One region of the Shewanella sp. KJ2020 genome, then DNA from elsewhere that is predicted to be linked to it. Evidence: predicted binding sites of a transcription regulator. Region 1 holds the regulator's gene; the other holds the start of a gene.
The links. The regulator FliA, encoded in region 1, starts transcription of late flagellar genes. The targets are predictions, from matches to a motif close to CTAAAGNTNNNNNNNNNNNNGCCGATA.
Positions count from the first base shown of each region.

Region 1 (5,009 bases):
GGCGGCTTTAGGCTTGGCGGGCGCTTCGACTTCCACTTTAAATTTGCCAGAGCCATGGAGTTCATCTAATAGCGCTTCAAATTCATCGTCGGTAATATCATCGCTGGCGGGCGCTGAACTCACGGGTGTTGCTGGTTTAGCTTTAGCTGGAGCGTCAATTGCAACATTCGCAGAAGCAGGACCTTTACCAGAGCCATGTAAGGCATCGAGTAAGGCTTCAAATTCCGCTTCGTCAATTTCATCTATGCTTGAATCGCCATTTTTTGTCACTTCAACGGGCATTTCGTCAACAACGATAGCAACTTCAGCTTCAACTATAGGTTCTGGTTCTGGTTCAGCCGCAACTTGACCTAATTCTGATGGCAGTGGCGCCCCTGAACTGAGCATTTTGAGCTTAGCTAATAAGGCTGGATCGGCTGGATCTTGCTGCTCGCCCTGCTGGGTTTGCGCAAACATGGTATTGATGGCATCCACAGCCTGCAAAATAATATCCATCAGCTCGGCATTGACGCTTCTTTTCCCTGTACGTAACAGGTCAAACGTGTTCTCCGCTTCATGGCAAACATCGACCATAGGGGTCAAACTGAGAAAGCCTGCGCCGCCTTTAACGGTATGAAATCCCCTGAAAATGGCATTCAGCAAGTCAGTATCATCAGGATTATTTTCAAGGGCAACAAGTTGCTCCTGCAGCAGTTCTAAAATCTCGCCTGCTTCGATTAAAAAGTCCTGGAGTATCTCTTCATCTACATCAAAGGCCATCAAATTGACTCCCAGTTAGAAACCCAGACTCGATAGAAGATCGTCCACTTCGTCTTGACCCGTTACCACATCTTGACGAAGCTCAGCATTCATTATCGGGCCTTCTGCTTCAATATTATTTTTCTGAGTAATCTGACTCTCAATTACCGGCTGCTCACCAAATACCGTCAGCATAGACACCAGATTACTTTCAACTTCCATCACCAGATCGATCACGCGGCGGATCATTTGCCCCGTGAGATCCTGAAAATCCTGCGCCATCAGTATTTGATTAAGTAACTCACGTAACCGATTCGAGTCCTGTTCACTACGCGACATCAAATGCTGCACATCGTGGCAAAGCACTTTAAAATCCGCTAATGCGATATCCCGGCGCATTAACTTTTCCCAAGATGGCATAACCCTTTCAATATTAGCGGTTAATGCATTGGCCAATGGCAAGCATTCTTCGACCGCATCCATGGTTTTATTTGCCGCTTGCTCCGTCATATCGATGACGTAACTTAATCGTTGTTTGGCGTCAGGTATTGCAGTATTGGCTAATTCCACTAATCGATTATCGACTTGGAAGTCCATTAACGCACTGTGAAGTTGTCGGGTTAGTTTACCGACTTCATCAAAGAGTTCTCTCTGTAGCGGAGCTGCGAGTTCCCGAAATAAATCATCAGCCTGAGATTGCTCACCCGCACTTAATAATTCAACTAAATGCCGAGCTTGCTCGAGCGTGATGAGCCCTGATGTATATGACTTCATAGCTCATCCTTGCTCAAGCGAGTCGTTCGAATATTTTATCTAACTTCTCTTTCAACGTAGCTGCGGTAAAAGGTTTAACCACATAGCCATTAACTCCCGCCTGCGCGGCAGCAATAATTTGTTCACGCTTTGCTTCAGCCGTGACCATTAATACGGGTAAATGCTTTAGCGAATCGTCTGCGCGAATAGCCTTTAACAGGTCAATTCCCTGCATGCCGGGCATATTCCAATCTGTAACAACGAAATCAAAATCCCCCTTTTGCAACATGGGCAGGGCGGTTGAGCCGTCGTCTGCTTCTTGGGTGTTATTAAACCCCAAGTCTCGCAACAAGTTCTTGATGATACGTCTCATTGTTGAAAAGTCGTCAACAATAAGAATCTTCATATTCTTGTCCAAGGTTTCCTCCGGTGAGCTGACATTCTGTGCTCGATTAATAATTATACTTATGTCCAGTGCTTGAGCTTGCCTTTGAGTCGCAACATTGCCTGACTTAATATCTGGCTAACTCGCGATTCGCTTACTTCAAGAATGGCGCCAATCTCTTTTAAATTCAATGCTTCATCGTAGTACAGCGATAACACTAACGCATCTCTTTCTGGCAATAATTTTATTGCCTCAACTAGCGCAGAATGAAATTGGGTCTCGGCTAATGCCTCAAACGTACCATCGTCAGACCTATCGCTCGGAGTTAGTATATCCTGCGATACGCCTAAGTCTTCTATCCCTATGATTTTTCCGACAGAAACATCGTTAAGGATATGATGGTACTCATCGAGCGTCATATCAAGTTTTTCTGCAATTTCTGTGTCGCGCGCATCACGACCCAAAACTTGCTCTAACTCATCAATAGCTTGCGCGACCCTACGGTTGTTACGATGAACGGAACGAGGAACCCAATCGCCACGGCGGATCTCATCCAGCATGGCACCGCGGATCCGTATACCGGCGAAGGTTTCAAATTTTGCACCTTTGCCACCATCAAACTTGGATGATGCTTCGAGTAATCCCATCATCCCAGCTTGCAGTAGGTCATCAAGCTGTACAGAGGCTGGTAATCTGGCGAGCAAATGATGTGCAATTCTTTTAACCAACGGAGCATACTGTTCAACGATAGATGATTTATTGTCTAAACAAGTATACGCTGCGGCTTTACTCACTCGTTTTTTCCTCTTGAAAATCTGGTCGTTGCACTAAACGTTCAACGAAAAACTCCAAATGCCCACCAGGTTGCTGCGGAACGGGCCAGCTCATGATTTTATTTGCCAACCCTTGGTACGCAATTGCAGCCGGAGACTTAGGATAAGCCTCTACCACTAACTTTTGCTTACGCACTGATTTACGCAGATTTTCATCAAATGGAATTGTCGCAACAAGCTCGAGTGCGACATCTAAAAATCTGTCGGTCACTTTACTGAGTTTAGCAAATAATTCCATACCTTCGCGTAAACTACGCACCATGTTTGCAACAATTTTAAAGCGGAAAACGCCGTGTTCACGGCTGAGGATTTTGATCAACGCATAGGCGTCGGTTATAGAGGTAGGTTCATCACACACCACGACTAAAACGTCCTGCGAGGCGCGGGAAAAACTGAGCACCATATCTGAGATCCCCGCAGCGGTATCCACCACTAGAATATCAAACTGAGTGCGCATCTCACTGAAAGCGCGAATCAAGCCAGCATGTTGCGCAGGGCTAAGTTCGACCATCCCTTGAGTACCCGAGGTAGCCGGAACTATGCCTATGCCCTTAGGACCGCGGACAATAATATCGTCAAGCTCCGCATCACCCGATAATACATGGGAGAGGTTACGCTCGGCACGGATCCCCAACATGACGTCAACATTGGCTAAGCCAAGGTCAGCATCGAGCACTAAGACTCGCTTGCCCTTCTCGGCTAATGCCACCGCGGTATTAATAGAGACACTGGTTTTACCCACGCCGCCTTTACCGCCCGTGACCGCAATTACTTTCACTTTTTCGTTATAGGGTTGATTCATCATACGTAAACCACTTGCTTGATCCAGGGTCATAACTCTACTCAAATGCACAGGCCATATTATCTGACCACGCTGTGTCTTGTAATGATTGTTGTTCTGTACTATCTAATGCCGCCAGCGCCTGCTGCGCTAACATTAAGGTATCCGCGACTTTCATATCTTCAGGAACGCGTTGACCATCAGTCACATAGCTTAATGGTAACCCACTTTGGATCAACACACTTAGTGCACCTGCTAAAGAAACAGATTCATCAAGTTTTGTGAGTACTGCACCAGATAAAGGAATACGTTTAAAATGATTAACTGCATCTTGCAGCACTCGGCGCTGCCCTGTGGCAGACAGTACCAGATAACTGCGAATTGGTATTCTGCTATTTGCAGTTAAATTATCAAGTTGCTGGTAGAGCCGCATATCCCTTTGTCCCATACCCGCGGTATCTATCAATACTAGCTTGCGATTTCTGAACTGATAAAGAATTTGCTCTAGCTCATGGAGATCATGGGCTTGTTTTACGGGGCAGCCCATTATTTTGCCATAGGTCGCCAATTGCTCATAGGCACCAATGCGATAATGATCCGTGGTAATTAACGCGACTTGCTCAGGACCGTGGTGAGCGGCAAAACGAGCGGCTAACTTTGCCAAGGAGGTCGTTTTCCCCACACCAGTGGGCCCTACCAAGGCAACCACGCCACCTTGACGAACAATATCATCACCTTGATTATCCAGCATATTAGCTAAACTTTGAGGCAAAGCTCTGACTAATTCGGCGGGGGTATAGTGCTGGCTTAATGCCGCCAGTTTTGCGGCAACCGCAGGGGAAAACTCGGCTTCAAGTAATTTAGACTCGAGCATAGCTCCAACGGGGTCGATACGTTTTTTATGCTCAGTCATCAAAGAGGACACTTGGTGTGTCAATAAATTACGCAATGAGGCTAACTCATCCCGCATAGCTTCGATATCGGCATTTTGCTTCTGGGATGTCTGTGGCTTCTTATCAAAGGTGGCTGGCGCTTCTCGACGTTCAGTTTTCGGCGCTGCCGGAGCCTGTAAACCTTTTGCCCATGCGGGTAATTCCGTATCAACTTGCTGATGCGATAATTGTTGATTTAAACGGCTTTGTTGCTTTTCAAGCAAAGCTTGCAACGAATCAGCGGGCGCCGCAGGCTTAGCACGAGTCTCGGCGCGAACGGGCTGCTTCCCACCAAGGGAGACAAGATCGTCACTCACATCCATAAAGGTCGGTGCTGGCGCGGTTGCGGGGGCTTTTGCCTTAGGCTCATCGTAGTCAACGGCGGCGACAATCTCTATGCCCCCATTCACTTTTTTATTTGACATGATCACGGCATCTGAGCCGAGTGTTTCTTTCACTTGGGCCAGTGCGGCACGCATGTCTTTGGCAAAAAATCGTTTAATCTTCACTTATGCGTCCTCTACTGGCCGACGGCAGATACGATGCGTATTTGCTTTTCATCGGGGATTTCTTGGTAAGAAATCACT
Region 1 covers NZ_JAKUKD010000032.1:184,175-189,183, reverse strand. Annotated here, with positions in the region: gene MJO46_RS18790 (chemotaxis protein CheA) at 1-759, opposite strand, end outside; gene MJO46_RS18785 (protein phosphatase CheZ) at 775-1,512, opposite strand; gene cheY (chemotaxis response regulator CheY) at 1,526-1,909, opposite strand; gene MJO46_RS18775 (RNA polymerase sigma factor FliA) at 1,957-2,670, opposite strand; gene MJO46_RS18770 (MinD/ParA family protein) at 2,663-3,544, opposite strand; gene flhF (flagellar biosynthesis protein FlhF) at 3,549-4,931, opposite strand; gene flhA (flagellar biosynthesis protein FlhA) at 4,943-5,009, opposite strand, start outside.

Region 2 (5,009 bases), on a different contig from region 1:
TGATAATAAAGCTCAAACTGCCGCCCACGAATGGCACTGTGCAGATCGCGCTCAATTTGTGCATCTTCCTTAAAAGCACTGAGTAACGTGCTGTTAAATACTTGAATTGCTGTGCCCTTTTTCTTTTTCGCGTATTGCACGGCAATATCTGCGCAGGTTAAAGGTGCGAATAAATTAGCCACGGAGGCAATATCGACCACGGCTAAAGCGGGTTTAGGCTCTATTTGCTCGCGCCCGATCAATATAGGCATGGCTAAATGTTGATATAAACGCGTACTGAAATAGTCGAGATCATAAACGGCCTGACTGTCCGTCAGTAGCACGGCAAATTCATCACTCCCGACTCGGGCAATTTCAGTGGCTTTATTGACCTCAGAAAAATGTTTTAAGCGCCGCCCAATTTCAATTAATAGACTGTCGCCATTCTCATGGCCGTAGGTGTCGTTAAAACGCTTAAATCCAACCAGATCGACAAGGAGCAGCAACCCCTCCGTTGTACGTTCTAACACTCGATTGAAATGACTACGATTATGGAGTCCCGTCAAGCTGCAGCGCCAGGCTAAACGCTCGAGTTCCGCCTTATAATTGTGTTCATCGGTACTTTCTTCCCCCGACACTAAGGCGTAGTGGTTGCCACGGTCGGTAATAAACTGACTAACAACAAATTTAAGCCAATAACGGCTGCCGTCCACACGGCTAAACTGCACTTCCCCCTTGGCCTGCTCCCCACGGTAAATTTGTGCAAGGGTGTGCTCGGCCAGTTCACTGTGCTGCTTAAATATTGCAAGTTCCCGCAGATTCGAGCCTATGCTCTTATCCCGCAACACACCGGTAATATCCGCGTGGGCTTGGTTCACGTATTCGACCTTTTCCGTATGCAGATTGATCAACATACTCATTTGTCGCGATTGCTCGGTTGCACAGCGAAAGAGGCTAAGGCGCTCTTCTTTATCGTAGGTGTATTTAGTGGCTAAGGTGAGGGCTAATTGGTCGGCCATTTGGCTGGCGAGGTGAATTTCACTATCGTGCCAATGGTGGGTTAAGTGGGCGCGTTCGATGCAGAGTACGCCTTCAAGGTGACCATTGATGCGGATCCCAACATCGAGGCTAGAGAGCACTTGCCTTGGTTCAAAATAAACCCCAGCCAACTCACTTAAGCGCGGATCAACTAAGGTATTACCCGCATCGATATGACGGTGGTTTTTGAGTTCCTGCAGATAATGGGGGCAATCCTTGAGCAAGTGAGGTCTATGTACCTCTTGCAACATCATAGATCCAAATTGAGCCACCAAAGATTGGGTTTGCTGATCGGCGGAAAATAGCCATACCGACACCAAGGACACCGCTAAATTCTGGCACAACAACTCTGTCGCTAACTCTGCGGTCTTAGTAAAATCGCCCTGCTGTTTAGCCGCCGAATGTACTAAAGACTCGAATAAATACTGATGTTGACGTCGCTTCACGCTGATCCCTACAAAACTTCGTGTTGGGTAACTACTGTACTGCTGCGACTAATGCACTTTATCGGGAAAAGCGCATTAATTGAGCCAATATATGCTTATTTTTTGTCGAAGCAGATTACACTATCTTCGTTCAACACAGCAATATCGAGCATATTTAATTACAAATTAAATCACTATTGCATCATAGCGATAGGAGCAATTACAGACCATTTTCTAACTGAAAAATCATTTTTTCGGCGCTGACATCAAAGGTTAACTGTAAACTCACGCCAGAATCCGTCGGCATCGTCTTTGCCTGGGTTTGGCTAAAACGCGCCTTAGCTCGCTTGGCCATCGCCTCGGCATCACTTTGGGCGTTAACGCCGTTAAACTGCAATTCTAACAGGGTATCGTGTTCATCGATGACAGCGCCAATATCGACAAAGCTACCGCAATCTGTACATGTGTCATTCACTGTGTGGGCCTGGGCCGCGATAATACCTTTCATTAAACATTCCTCTTTAGAGTCAAAGTGTTCACGCTAGGCTAAGCCAGCAATCCGTTTAGAGGATTAGGTCTGCAAGCGTGGGATAATTTGCCATTATTATAGGCAATCTAGACTAAACAGACTCAGGTTTAGCTCACGCTTGTTAGATGCATTAAGTTAATAAATGCCACTAATGGCGATTTAGGGTGAAAGTTGTAGTTATTGAACCCACTCAAGCAGTAGCTAATAGGGGAACTAAATTACGCTGGATCGCTAATTGATCGGCAAAGTGCATAATATCAATCTTAGGGGATGTGAGTTGCCCACGTTGACGTAATTGAGTGTTCAAGTCGCAGTTGCTAAGCACTTCGGCCATCGCCATCGATTCTCCACCACGGATAACCAAGGCCTCTGGGCATATTGCCTGTTGTAATTGAAATGCCCTCGCCCCAGCTTCGTTAAAAAGCGGGCTATTATCGACTATAGGCTCACCTAAGGATAAGTCCGCCAATAAGGGCTGTTTGGGCGGGAGTTCAAACTGACGTTGTAATTTTTGTGCCGTATCAAGCTCTTTTTGCCATTGAAACTGCGCCATGTCCCGAGCGTCGGCCGACAACAAAGACAACAACAGGGCGAACTCTCCCCGCCTGTTGTGTTCTATCGCCGCATTTAAGCGGGTGCCGATTTGGGCTTCGTTGACTAAAGGAACATCAATATGCATAAAAAAACATCATTAAAACAATTCGTTGTTAGTTAATCGACCAGTTGAGACATAACTTTAGGAAAATTTTTATCTTGGCCCTTTACATGCAAAAGGTTTCTGACTACTATGGCGGCCGCAATTGAGGAGGGGTTCCCGAGTGGCCAAAGGGATCAGACTGTAAATCTGACGGCTCAGCCTTCGAAGGTTCGAATCCTTCTCCCTCCACCATTTGCACTGAAGTAAGCACGACAACGATTGAGATATTCGTGGAGGGGTTCCCGAGTGGCCAAAGGGATCAGACTGTAAATCTGACGGCTCAGCCTTCGAAGGTTCGAATCCTTCTCCCTCCACCATCTTGTCCCAATCGCCATGTGTGGTGTTGATTTCAGTGATGTGAGTTAATCTGCGGTAAACTTAAACACGGCCAAATGTTTAAGCGTTTGTAAAAGAAAGTTTTGTGGAGGGGTTCCCGAGTGGCCAAAGGGATCAGACTGTAAATCTGACGGCTCAGCCTTCGAAGGTTCGAATCCTTCTCCCTCCACCATTTCTTACTATCTAGTGAATGTATTCCCCCTTTTAGTGTGTCCCCTAGTTCTCGTTTTTATTGCCTAGATCTGTATTAAATGCCCAACGCTGCAGCAGTAAAACCGCCAATCTTCCGCCATCATCTTAATCTAACTAAATTAACGTATTAGAATACGGCTCCATTCAGCCATACCATAACTCATCAATATTTTTAGTCCCCGCAGGCTTTAATATAAAAAACGCCCCATATATATGGAGCGTTTTTTATAGATCTAGGCTAACACTTTGGCATCAATCGATATTTAAATACTTATGGGTTTGGATAGATAAGCGCCAATTGCGGGCTATACAGGTTTTCATCGCCAGTTCCGTCGCTCTGGGCTTTTGGCTAATCGGTTGCAGGCAGATGGTCTTGGATGAAATATCGATACCTTTCAATAGTTCATCTAGCTCATCTAAATGTTTCTCGGTGGCGATAGGATGCTTAATTTCATTGGCACGATTAAGGGCCTGTGGCAAGACTGGATAACCGCCCTTCATATTCACCTTAGGTGAAACCGTGACCCAAGTGCTGTCGTCGCAGAGCACTTCAAAGGTACCACTGGTTTCAATTTGGGTAGCAAAGCCAAGGCCGTGTAAGGTTTCGGTCAAGTCTCGTAAATCGTACATACAAGGCTCGCCGCCGGTGATCACTATATGGCGCGCAGTAAACCCCTTAGCATTAAAGGCCGCGATAAGGCTCTGGGCAGTATGATTTGCCCAGCGGCCAACGGTGCCGTCCACGGTAATCACTTGTTCTGGGGCAACTTTATTGACCTCAAGGACATCCCAAGTCTGTTTAGTATCGCACCAAGCGCATCCCACGGGGCAACCTTGTAGGCGCACAAATATGGCGGGTACACCGGTAAAGACACCTTCACCTTGAATGGTTTCAAAGACTTCGTTGACGGGATAGTTCATGCTGGCGTTCCATTTTTCTGGGGCGGCAGTTATAGAGGATTTTAAGCCAAGCTGCAAGTTTTTACACTGCAAACTCAGGCGCGGCGCTGGGAGCAAAGAGTTTTCAAGCCCTAATGCCTGAGTTACACTAGCGGCCTCTTTTTTTGTGTTCAGTTCAGTGAACGGTGATCGGTTTATGGCAAGCAAATTAGGCGCAAACGCGTTAGGGTCAACAGCGGCGGTATCAAAGGCTGTCGTGGTATTCAGTGGTGGACAAGATTCAACCACTTGTCTTATTCAGGCCCTCACCCAATACGATGAAGTCCATGGGATCACCTTCGACTATGGCCAACGTCACCGCGAAGAGATTGAAGTCGCAAAATCCCTCGCAAAACGTCTAAACATCACCAGCCATAAAGTGATGGATGTGAGTTTACTCAATGAGTTAGCTATATCGGCCCTCACCCGCGATGCGATCCCCGTTTCACACGAATTAATGGAAAATGGCCTGCCTAATACTTTTGTGCCCGGGCGCAATATTCTGTTTTTAACCCTAGCGGGCATTTACGCCTATCAACTGGGTGCGGATGCCATTATCACTGGCGTGTGCGAAACCGACTTTTCTGGCTATCCAGATTGCCGCAACGATTTTGTCAAAGCCATGGAATCGGCCCTAGTACAGGGGATGGACAAAAAACTCCAAATAGTCACCCCGCTGATGTGGCTTAATAAGGCGCAAACCTGGGCGCTGGCGGATAAATATCAACAACTCGATCTCGTGCGCCACCATACCCTCACCTGCTATAACGGCGTGATAGGCGATGGTTGCGGCGATTGTCCTGCCTGTCATCTTCGCAAACGTGGATTAGATGACTATCTACAGAATAAAGCGGCGGTTATGGCTTCGCTTGCG
Region 2 covers NZ_JAKUKD010000005.1:85,818-90,826, forward strand. Annotated here, with positions in the region: gene MJO46_RS03285 (GGDEF domain-containing phosphodiesterase) at 1-1,463, opposite strand, end outside; gene MJO46_RS03290 (DUF406 family protein) at 1,663-1,950, opposite strand; gene MJO46_RS03295 (VC2046/SO_2500 family protein) at 2,162-2,650, opposite strand; tRNA gene MJO46_RS03300 (tRNA-Tyr) at 2,776-2,860, shown strand; tRNA gene MJO46_RS03305 (tRNA-Tyr) at 2,901-2,985, shown strand; tRNA gene MJO46_RS03310 (tRNA-Tyr) at 3,092-3,176, shown strand; gene queE (7-carboxy-7-deazaguanine synthase QueE) at 3,449-4,117, opposite strand; gene queC (7-cyano-7-deazaguanine synthase QueC) at 4,293-5,009, shown strand, end outside.
Region 2: a site for FliA is predicted at 2,685-2,711, ahead of MJO46_RS03295 (VC2046/SO_2500 family protein). Genes of this name have one in related genera too.